Prosthecobacter dejongeii: one gene and its partner. The protein of the gene in region 1 interacts with the protein of each later gene in a pairwise test. Links are inferred from orthologs where the notes say so. Each region holds a gene or a part of one and is shown on either strand. Other genes may lie near its edges.

Region 1 (5,817 bases):
CTGGTTGGTTTTTGCCCTTGGACACAGGGGCGAGGAATTCAATGTGTGAGCTTTCCAGCGTGCTTTTGTGCCGCACTGTGGACGGGTTATCATGATTGGCTAGTATGTCGAGCCGACTACCGCTCTTCCGGTAAATAATAAAGTAAACGGTCACCGACAAGTTCTGAGTCTTCCCAGGCCTTTCGGACGCGAATTTCGAGCAAGTCGTAAGTCATGAAATTCAGGAAGATCCTATTTTCTTTGCAATGCTTCCACAGACGCCAGGTATCAAATCCGTTTCCCTCCCCCAACTCGCCCCAATCGAAGTCAACGGAGATGCTTGGGAATTTCATTTCGACTCCATAACCATGTGGACGAATTTGGATGCCAATGCTCTCTCCCAACTTTGGAAGTTCCATCTGATGGCAGGACTTTGCCCATTCAAGGTTTGAGCTGGGTAAGGGAACACCAAGACGCTCGTTCAAAGTAATCACCGCGAGATCTTGGGCCGACCTGAAAGCTCTAATGACTTGGATTAGACCGGGGTGCATGGTTAGAGCGGGCAACAGGGACGTGCGTGGAGTTCTTTTGAGTTTTCACTGGCAACTGGCATGTGCCAGTTGAATCCCAACGAGGCTCCTTACAGCATCCCTCGAAAATCTTCCTCACTCAGGATCTTCACGCCTAGCTTGGTGGCCTTGTCGAGCTTGCTGCCGGCATCGGCTCCAGCCAGGAGGTAGGTGGTCTTGCCACTGACGCTGCCGCTGACCTTGCCACCGTTGGCGCGGATGGTGTCGGCGATGGTTTCGCGGTCCTGGCTGAGGGTGCCGGTGATGACCCAGGTGCTGCCGTTGAGCTTATCGCTGGCGGCTTCGACGGTGCGCTGGGCGAAGGTGAGACCAGCGGTGCGGAGGCGTTCCAGCAGGGCTTTGTTATCTTCGTTGTTAAACCAGCCATGGACGCTGGGGGCGACGATGGCCCCGATGTCCGGGCACTGGGTCAGTTCTTCAATACTGGCCTTAGCGATGGCATCAATACTGCCAAAGTGCTCAAGCAGCTTGCGGGCACCACCAGCACCGACATGGAGGATGCCGAGACCGAAGACGAGCCGCCAGGCGTCCTGCTGTTTACTGGCTTCGATGGCCTTGAGGAGGTTATCAATGCTCTTGGTGCCCATGCGCTCCAGGCGGGCGAGTTTCAACTCGTTCAGGTCATAAAGATCGGCGGCGTCTGACACGGTGGGCACGCCGTTCAAGGGTGTGTCCACCAACTGGGCGACGACGGATTCGCCGAGGCCGCTGATGTCCATGGCTCCACGGCTAACAAAATGTTCTAAACGACGTTTCACCACCTCTGGACATTTGGGATTGGGGCAACGGATGACGACCTGTTCTTCGTCCTTGTGCACTCCGGTGCCGCAGATGGGGCAGTGAGTAGGGACTGGGATAGTGAGCTCGTCGCCAGTGCGTAAATCCTTTTTTACCATGACCACGGCGGGAATGATCTCCCCCGCTTTTTCGATGACCACGGTATCTCCTATACGGATATCTTTGCGTTCGATCTCCTCGAAGTTATGCAGCGTGGAGTAAGTGACCGTGGAGCCGCTGAGGAAGACAGGGGTGAGGCGTGCTACAGGCGTGAGGGCCCCGGTGCGGCCCACTTGGATGTCCACGGCGAGGAGCTTTGTCTTTGCTTGCTCAGGCTGATACTTGTAGGCGATGGCCCAGCGCGGGGCCTTGCTGGTGAAGCCGAGTTCGCGCTGATCCGCAAAGGCGTTGACCTTGATCACGGCACCGTCGGTTTCATAGGGCAGGGACTTGCGCATGGCATCCAGTTCATGGATGGCCTCCAGCAGGCCTTCGGCGCTGTCCTTTTCCCAGACTTTATCGGCCTTGCGCAGCCCGGCGTTTTTCAGCAGTTCATAAACCTCTGTCTGCGCCTCGATGGGCATGCCCCAGGAGTCGGCTAGGCCATAAAAAACGATGTCGAGCGGGCGCTTGGCGACGATTTTTGGGTCCAGCAATTTGAGAGTGCCTGCCGTGGAGTTGCGGGGGTTGGCAAAGCGGGGTTCACCTGCATCTTCACGTTCTTCATTGAGCTTGGCGAAGTTCGCCTTGGTCATGAAGACCTCACCGCGCACTTCGAAGGTCTGCGGGCCGTCTTTCGGCAGGCGCAGGGGCAGGGCTTTGATGGTCTTCAGATTGGTGGTCACATCGTCCCCGGTCTGGCCATCGCCACGGGTGATGCCATGTTTCAGCACGCCATTTTCGTATCGGATGCTGATGGCCACGCCGTCCACTTTGGGCTCGATGACACAGGCGATCTTTTCGCGACCCAGGCCTTTTTGCAGGCGGGCAAAGAAGGCGGTCAGTTCGGCTTCGGAGTAGGTGTTGTCCAGGCTCATCATCGGGATGGTGTGCCGGATCTGGGTGAAGCCTTCGATAGGGGCCCCGCCGACACGCTGGGTGGGAGAGTCGGAGGTAAGAAGATCGGGAAACTGCGTCTCGATGGCCTGAAGTTCGCGCAGGAGGGCATCGAATTCCTGGTCGGTGATCTCCTGCCGGGCCTCGACGTAATAGAGGTGGTTGTGGCGGTGGAGATTGGTGCGGAGGGATTCGGCTCGGGCGGCGGCTTCAGCGTGAGTCATGCGACCTCTTTTTTAGCGAGAAAGCTCGACCTGGGAAAGGGAGATTCGGTATTACTTCCTCGTTTTCAGAAAGCTGAACTCTCAGGCTTGTCGGGGCGTCTGAGGAGAATCGCCGAAAAAAGAATTTCACCCGGCCCCAAGAAAGCCCTCACACTGACGTGATGCCTGGCGAACACGACCCCATGAACGACACCCACCGCCTGTTTCTGGACACGTTGAGCCGCTATGAGAGGCCGCTGCTGCGGTATGCCCACAGCTTTACCAACGACGCTGAAGAGGCACGCGATGTCGTGCAGGACGTGTTTATCAAATTGAGCCAAAACCTCGCCACGCTGGATCCGGACCGGCTGGCGCCCTGGCTCTTCACCGTCTGTAAAAATCGCGCTCTGGACCACCAGCGCAAACACCAACGCCTCATTGTCATGGAAACGCAAAGTTTAGACCTGGAAGCCTCCGAGGTCCCCCAGCCCGGAGCAGAAATGGAAAGCCGGGAGACCGCCGCCGCCCTGCGCGGCTTCATCGAAGAACTTCCCCTGCGCCAGCGCGAGGCCATCCGCCTCAAATTCATCGCCGGACTCGATTACAAACAGATCAGCGACGCCATGCAGACCAGCATCGGCAATGTCGGCTACCTCATTCATCACGGCGTGCTGGCCCTGCGCCTGAAGTGGCAAGCCCAGGAAGACGCCACACCGGGCAAACAGAAATCCGCCCTGGCCTAACCAAACCTTTGTTTAAATTTTTTAATTCACTTTCCCCATGAAACCGGAACAAATAACCGCCTGGGCCCTGAACGAACTCAGCGCCGAAGAGCGCGCCCAGATCGAGGCCCTCATCCAGGAAGACGCCGAGGCCAGCACGCAGGCCAGCCAGACCAAGGGCTTCTGCGACTTCCTCACGGCAGAACTCGGCGACGACTCCCTCGCCTTCACCCCTGAACAACGCGAGCGACTGAGCCGTGCCGATGCCCCTGCGGCTTCGTTTCCCAATGAAGCGCCCCAACCCGCATTACCGAAACAGCCGACGTTTTGGAGACGTCATGTCTTCATGAATCTGGCTGCCGCTGCCGCCGTGGTGATGGGCACGACCCTGTTCATCCGCAAGCAGATGGAGAGCGAAGGCCAGATGGCCGAGATCACTCCGACCGTTCGTGGGAACCTTGGCGATGATCAGACCATCATCACACGGACGAGTCCTGTGCCCGAGGAACCAGCCCCGGTGGTGGCTGCAGCCCCGCCGACATCGATGCGGAAGCTTCAGGCGAACGCGGCTCCCTTGATGAAGCAAGATGAAAGCACACTGGCGGCGAAGGATGCTAAGGCGGCAATGACGTTTTCTAATATGCCTGAAACGAAGGCGAAGAACGAGGCAACAATGGTCGATGCAGAAGCGGCAAGACGGGAATATTTTGCTGCGACCCAAGATCAGCAGCGTGCCCGCTTGCTGAACCAGGCGAATGAACCTTGGGAATCCCCAGCCCCGACAACCGCTAGTGTGGCACCAGGGCAAGTCGCAGCCACCCCCGCCGCAGCACCTAAACCTGCGGCTCCAGTGGCCAATGGCAATATCACAGTTAATGGCGGTAGCTTGACCATCACCGGTGCAGGCACTCTGACCCTCCAAGGCCGCACGACCTACACGGGAGGCGTTGTGCGGTCCGCTCCAAGTTCGGTAACACTCATCGCAGGATCTGGGATGGCAGGAAACGCCGACATTATGGACGGCGAAACTCAAATGCGTCGCAGCCAAGAGTCCTACACGCAGATCATCGAAAACGCGCTCAAGAGTGTGGAGAGCGAGCCGCTGTCCACCTTTTCTATTGATGTGGACACGGCCTCGTATGCGAATGTGCGGCGCTTTCTCAATCAGAACAGTGCGCCACCACGCGATGCCGTGCGCATTGAGGAGTTAATCAATTATTTTCCCATGGATGAAAAGGGCCCGGCGGCAGGGGTGAAGGAACCTTTTGCTGTCAAAGTGGAGATGGCCGCGTGCCCTTGGCAGCCGCAGCATCGGCTGGCTCGCATCGCCATCAAAGGCAAGCAGATCGGCCTGGATCGCCAGCCCAGCAACTTGGTCTTCCTGGTGGATGTCTCTGGCTCCATGGCGGAGCCAAACAAACTGCCGCTTGTGCAGCAGAGCCTGCGCATGTTGGCCGGGCAACTTGGCGAAAATGACCGTGTCTCTATGGTGACCTATGCCAATGGATCGCAGGTGGTCTTGTCCTCCACCACTGGCCAAAATAAAGGCGAGATCGTATCTGCAATTGATCGGCTCCAGGCTGGCGGTGGCACCCATGGCAGCGCGGGCATTCGCTTGGCCTATGAGCAGGCCGTGGCCGGCTTCATCAAAGGCGGCGTGAACCGCGTGGTACTGTGCACGGATGGCGACTTCAATGTGGGCATCAGCAGCCCGACGGAGTTGGAAACCTTTATCTCCGAGAAAGCCCGCAGTGGCGTCTTCCTCAGCGTGTTGGGGTATGGCTCGGGCAATCTGAAGGACCGCACCATGGAAACCTTGGCCGACAAGGGCAACGGCAACTACGCCTACATTGACAGCCTGGGCGAGGCCCGCAAGGTGCTGGTAGAGCAGATGAACGGCACGCTGGTCACCATCGCCAAGGATGTGAAGATTCAGGTGGAGTTCAATCCCGCAGTTATCCGCAGCTACCGCCTCATCGGTTATGAGAATCGTTTGTTAGCCAAAGAAGATTTCAATGACGACGCCAAGGACGCTGGGGAAATCGGAGCTGGGCATAGCGTCACCGCGCTGTATGAGCTGGTGCCTGCGAATCTGCCTCCTGGGGGGGGGACACTTCCTCAAGTGGATGCGCTGAAGTATCAACAGCCAATCACTCCCGCAGTCCCCATGGCTGCTACTGCAGCTGCAACGGACGAGGCTTTGACCGTGAAGCTGCGCTACAAAGAACCTGAAGGCAACACCAGTAGCCTCATTGAGGTGCCAGTGAAGGATAATTCCCGGGCAATGGACACGGCCAGTGGCGAATTCAAGTTCACCACAGCCGTAGCGGGGTTTGGTCTGCTGCTGCGCCAGTCTTCTTATGCTGGCCAGCTCACCTGGGACCAAGTTCGCCAGCTTGCCCTGGAAGGCAAAGGAACCGATGCTCTGGGTTACCGTGGCGAGTTTATCCAACTCATCGAGAAGGCGAGGGGAGTGAGCCGCTAGCCCTT
Region 2 (4,608 bases), on another replicon or contig:
ATGGCTTTGGCCTAACTGAGTATTAGGATGATGGTGTGGGCTCATAGACTTTTAGCCACATGGCCGGTGAAAGTGGAAAACTTCAGGGATGTCATGCTGGAGTCTAAAGTGCCTTCAGGAGGATCTGCGGGGCCTGTGGATGGGCCTGCAATCGGCAGCTCTTGACCTTCAGGATTCAGTGCCACCTGCACGATGACGGTAGCGAGATGAGGTTGTGGGGTGCCTCCAGCCTCCGTGGGAATGGAGGTGGTATTTTGCACCCGAGTCAGGGCGTGATAGATGGCTCCTGCTTCACTTGTTAATTCAGTGCCTTCGTCGTCAAAGTAGCGCCATGGCTTCGTAGCGGGTGCAGCGGTGAGGACTTGGTAGTCTGTCTGCGCAGCTTCATACAACAATCGCTGGCCGATCTGTGAAGTGACCGTGGTATTGAGAGCATCGCGAAAATTCGTTAAACCTGCTGGAATCAGGCCGATCATGAGGGTGATCGTGGAAGCTGCGATGCCGATGGCGACGACGACTTCAACCAATGAGAATCCGAGACGTGACCTGGGGGGGAGGGACGTTTTCATGGGGAGATAGGGGCTGAGGGGTATGGCTTCTGGCCTTTTTCGAAAGAAAGCTAAATATTAGCCTAACAAAAAGTGTATTATTGTTGGGTTTGTCTTTTCCCGCGTCGTGTGCGGCACGCTGGATTACAGTGACGCGGGGCTATGCTGAGCTCAAATCAGGGCCGGTAACTGCGGATGGTGCCGCGCGCCGGTTTGATCTGAACGGTGACGTAGTTAGGCGGTGGTGATTCTTTGACGGATCGAGGATACATCGTCAAAAACCACTGCTGTTGGCTATCTAAGTCCGTGCTACCATCTGGTAGGAAACGAATGCGAAAAGCGCTGTAATCTGTGCCACCATCTGACAGGGGAATTTGCTCATCCCCTGTCTTCCAGTCATTTTTCAGACGGGAATCTGAGATCAGGGTGGAGAGGCTGCTATCTTCACTGATGTGGATAGCCTCGGGCAGGCGGCGTGCTTCGCGCAAGGGTTTCGCTGTAGCATTGTCCTCGTCGAATATGAAGGCTTGTAGAGCATTCACCCCTTGGTCCTCACCAAAGGAGTTTGGGACGTTGGGACGGTAAAGCCGAACTTCCACCACACGATCTTTAGCGATGGCTGTATGGCGGGCTAACCGGAGTTCATCCATAACGGTTTCACCGGCCGAGGTGATCTGATTCGCCACCACCACATCCTGAGCCACATTGGCGGCTAAGGTTAGGAGAATGGTAGAGATGGAAACAACGACGAGAACTTCAATCAGGGTAAAACCAGATCGCCGCTGGCGGGCGTTGTTTAAAGACAGCCTGTGGAGCGAAGCTTCTGTCTCGCTCCTGAGCCGTGAAGGCGGGGAAAATTCACCCGGGGTAGAAGCGGAAATCACTCTTTGGCTGGTGGGATGAGTCGCTCTCATGTATTACTTTGTAAATACACGGACAAATTTGCTCAATATAAAAATGATTTTTGATTGTCTTTTTATGACTTTGTGCGGTTAACAAGAAAGATTTTTCTTATTGAGGCGTGTCATCGGGCTTTACAGCTTCGGTTGCACGGGAAATGGGTTTTGAAAAAGCCAATCTTGTTTTACAAATCTAGTTAGGGGGACGGTGAGACTTGGAGAAAAGTGTTTTTCAGTCGGGACGGTGTCACCATCTTCTCTGGAGGTGGGCGCAGTCTGAGTGCAGCCTGCGTTATCCTGGGGATAGGTAAACTCCTTGGTTGCGAAATGGCCGGGGCACGCCTTCTTGCGCGCCCCTGTATGAGTAGCGAGCAGCGTAAAGCATTTCCTTTTTCTGAGTTTGAGCCGAAGTGGCAGTCCGAGTGGGATGCCAGGCAGGCTTTCCGTACCCCGAATCCTGGGGATGCGGACTTTGATGCTTCCAAGCCGAAGTATTATGTGCTCGACATGTTCCCATATCCCAGCGGTGCGGGCCTGCATGTGGGGCACCCGGAAGGCTATACGGCCACGGACATCATCGGCCGCTATAAAAAGATGACGGGGCATAACGTGCTGCACCCCATGGGCTGGGATGCCTTCGGCCTGCCGGCGGAGCAGTATGCCATCAAGACCGGTCAGCACCCACGCGTGACGACGGAAGCGAATATTGAGGGCTTCCGGGGTCAGTTGAAGCGGCTGGGCTTTGCCTATGACTGGAGCCGCGAGGTGAACACCACCGATCCGGGTTACTTCAAGTGGACGCAGTGGATTTTCACCAAGCTGTACAATAGCTACGTGAATGCCGAAGGCAAAGCTGCGCCCATCAGCGAGCTGGAGGCTCAAGGCCTGAGCCGCACAGAGATTGACGCCCGCCGCCTCGCTTACGTGAGCGAGGCTCCGGTAAACTGGTGCCCGGAGCTGGGCACGGTGCTGGCGAATGAAGAAGTGGTGGATGGCAAGAGTGAGGTGGGTGGCTTCCCGGTGGAGCGTCGCCCCATGCGACAGTGGATGCTGCGCATCACCGCCTTTGCCCAGCGCCTGATCGATGAATTGGACGGCCTGGACTGGCCAGAAAGCATCCGCCTGCTACAGCGCAACTGGATCGGCCGCAGCGAAGGTGCTGAAGTGAAGTTTGCCCTGGTGGGCAGCGAGCAAACAGTGACGGTTTTCACCACACGTCCAGACACGTTGTTTGGTGCGACCTACATGGTCATCGCCCCAGAGCATCCGCTGGTGGAAGTGATTTCGACACCCGAACAGAAGGACGCCGTGGCAGCTTATCAGAAAGCCATCGGTTCCAAGTCCGACCTTGAGCGCACCGAGCTGGCCAAAGATAAGACCGGCGTCTTCACAGGCGGCTTTGCCATCAATCCGGTCAATGGCGAGAAGATCCCCGTCTGGATCGCCGACTACGTCATGATGGGCTACGGCACCGGTGCCATCATGGCCGTGCCTGCGCATGATGAACGGGATTGGGAATTCGCCACGAAGTTCCATCTACCAATCCGTGAAGTCGTTGCCGCTGCTCCGAAGCTGAGCGGAGAAGGAGGGGCCGTCTGTGAGATGGAACCTGCTGCTTGTTTTGCAAATGAAGGATTTGCCGTGAACTCTGGCTTTCTGGATGGCCTGTCCACCGCAGAAGCCAAAAAGAAGATGGCGTCCTGGCTGGAGGAAAAAGGCCTGGGCAAGGGCATGGTGAACTACAAACTGCGTGACTGGCTATTCAGCCGTCAGCGGTATTGGGGCGAACCCTTCCCCATCGTGTGGGAGAATGGCGAGCATCGTTCCATCCCAGAGACGGAGCTGCCGCTGCTGCCGCCGACTTTGGAAGACTTCAAGCCTACTGGCACGCCGGAACCGCCGCTGTCCAAGGCGACGGATTGGGTGAAGTATTCCGAAACGGCGACTCGTGAGCTGAATACGATGCCACAGTGGGCGGGTTCCTGCTGGTACTATCTGCGGTATTGTGATGCGCAGAATAACCAACGATTCGTCAGCGAAGAGGCGGAGAAATACTGGATGGGCGGTGGCAAGCCCGGCGGTGTGGATTTGTACGTGGGCGGCACGGAGCATGCCGTGCTGCATCTGCTGTATGCGCGCTTCTGGCACAAGGTCTTGTTTGACCTGGGCTACGTCAGCACGCCAGAGCCCTTCCAGCGTCTGGTGAACCAGGGCCTCATCATGGGTGAGGACGGGCAGAAGATGTCCAAGAGCCGCGGCAACGTGGTGAACCCGGATGATGTGGTGCGCGAGTATGGCGCGGATGCACTGCGCCTTTATGAGATGTTCATGGGCCCGCTTGAGCAGGTGAAACCGTGGAGTATGAAGGGCGTGGAGGGCGTGTATCGCTTCCTGGCCCGCGTGTGGCGTCTGGTCATGGAACAGAACGCGGAAGGCGTGTGGAGCATCTCCAGCACGCTGCAAGATGTACCTGCGGACAAGGCCGTGACGAAGGTGCTGCACGAGACCATCAAGAAGTGCGGAGAGGACATCGAGAAGCTGAGCTTTAACACCGCGATCGCGCAGATGATGGTGTGCACAAATGCTTTCACGGCAGCCACCGCCAAGCCCGTGCGTGAAATCGTGACTTTCCTGAAGGTGCTGGGCCCCTTTGCCCCGCATCTGGCTGAGGAGCTGAATTCACGCATCGCTGGGGCCTTCCCTGAGGTGGCAGTGAAAGGGCTGCTGAGTGATGAAACCTGGCCAGTTTATGATCCTGCGGCCCTGGTGGAAGACGAAGTCGAAATCGTCTTTCAGGTGAATGGCAAGCTGCGTGACAAAGCTCGCATCGCCATTCAGGCCACCAAGGAAGAGATCGAAAAAATCGCTCTCGCGAGTCCGCGTGTGCAGGAGTTCATGGAAGGTAAACCCGTGCGAAAACTGATCGTGGTGCCAGGTAAGCTGGTTAACATCGTGGTGTAATCCGGATGATTTGTTGAAGCCGTGCTCTTGCCTGGGAGCACGGCTTTTTTGTTTATGAGAGGTGGGACGTTCCGCATCTTGGAAGCTTCGTGTGGGGCGGCAGCTCTTCATGGAGCGCGGGCGTCCCTCCTGCTGTTTTCTGCGTCTCGCGGAAAACCGTTCTGGCGGCTCGTTCCCGCTTAAAGCTGAGTGGTGAGGGG

Evidence for each region. The genes of interacting proteins can lie anywhere in the genome.
Region 2: the proteins of ligA (region 1) and leuS interact in binary tests that used the Escherichia coli proteins (3 or more experiments, as listed by UniProt). The link is inferred for Prosthecobacter dejongeii from one-to-one orthologs.

The regions. Positions count from the first base shown.
Region 1 is NZ_JACHIF010000004.1:459,602-465,418, forward strand. Bases 124-3,088 are described here. They hold ligA (NAD-dependent DNA ligase LigA), read right to left. Parts: upstream 2,627-3,088; coding sequence 620-2,626; downstream 124-619. Other genes in these bases: HNQ64_RS12450 (DUF6896 domain-containing protein), read right to left, coding at 124-530; HNQ64_RS12460 (RNA polymerase sigma factor), read left to right, coding at 2,809-3,088. Also shown: more of HNQ64_RS12450, read right to left, coding at 117-123; more of HNQ64_RS12460, read left to right, coding at 3,089-3,348; HNQ64_RS12465 (YfbK domain-containing protein), read left to right, coding at 3,386-5,812. UniProt on the Escherichia coli protein: DNA ligase that catalyzes the formation of phosphodiester linkages between 5'-phosphoryl and 3'-hydroxyl groups in double-stranded DNA using NAD as a coenzyme and as the energy source for the reaction.
Region 2 is NZ_JACHIF010000011.1:25,528-30,135, reverse strand. The notes cover bases 1,427-4,608. They hold leuS (leucine--tRNA ligase), read left to right. Parts: upstream 1,427-1,807; coding sequence 1,808-4,408; downstream 4,409-4,608. Other genes in these bases: HNQ64_RS20625 (hypothetical protein), read right to left, coding at 4,588-4,608; vccD (Verru_Chthon cassette protein D), read right to left, coding at 1,427-1,462. Outside these bases: vccC (Verru_Chthon cassette protein C), read right to left, coding at 1-45; vccB (Verru_Chthon cassette protein B), read right to left, coding at 42-569; more of vccD, read right to left, coding at 725-1,426.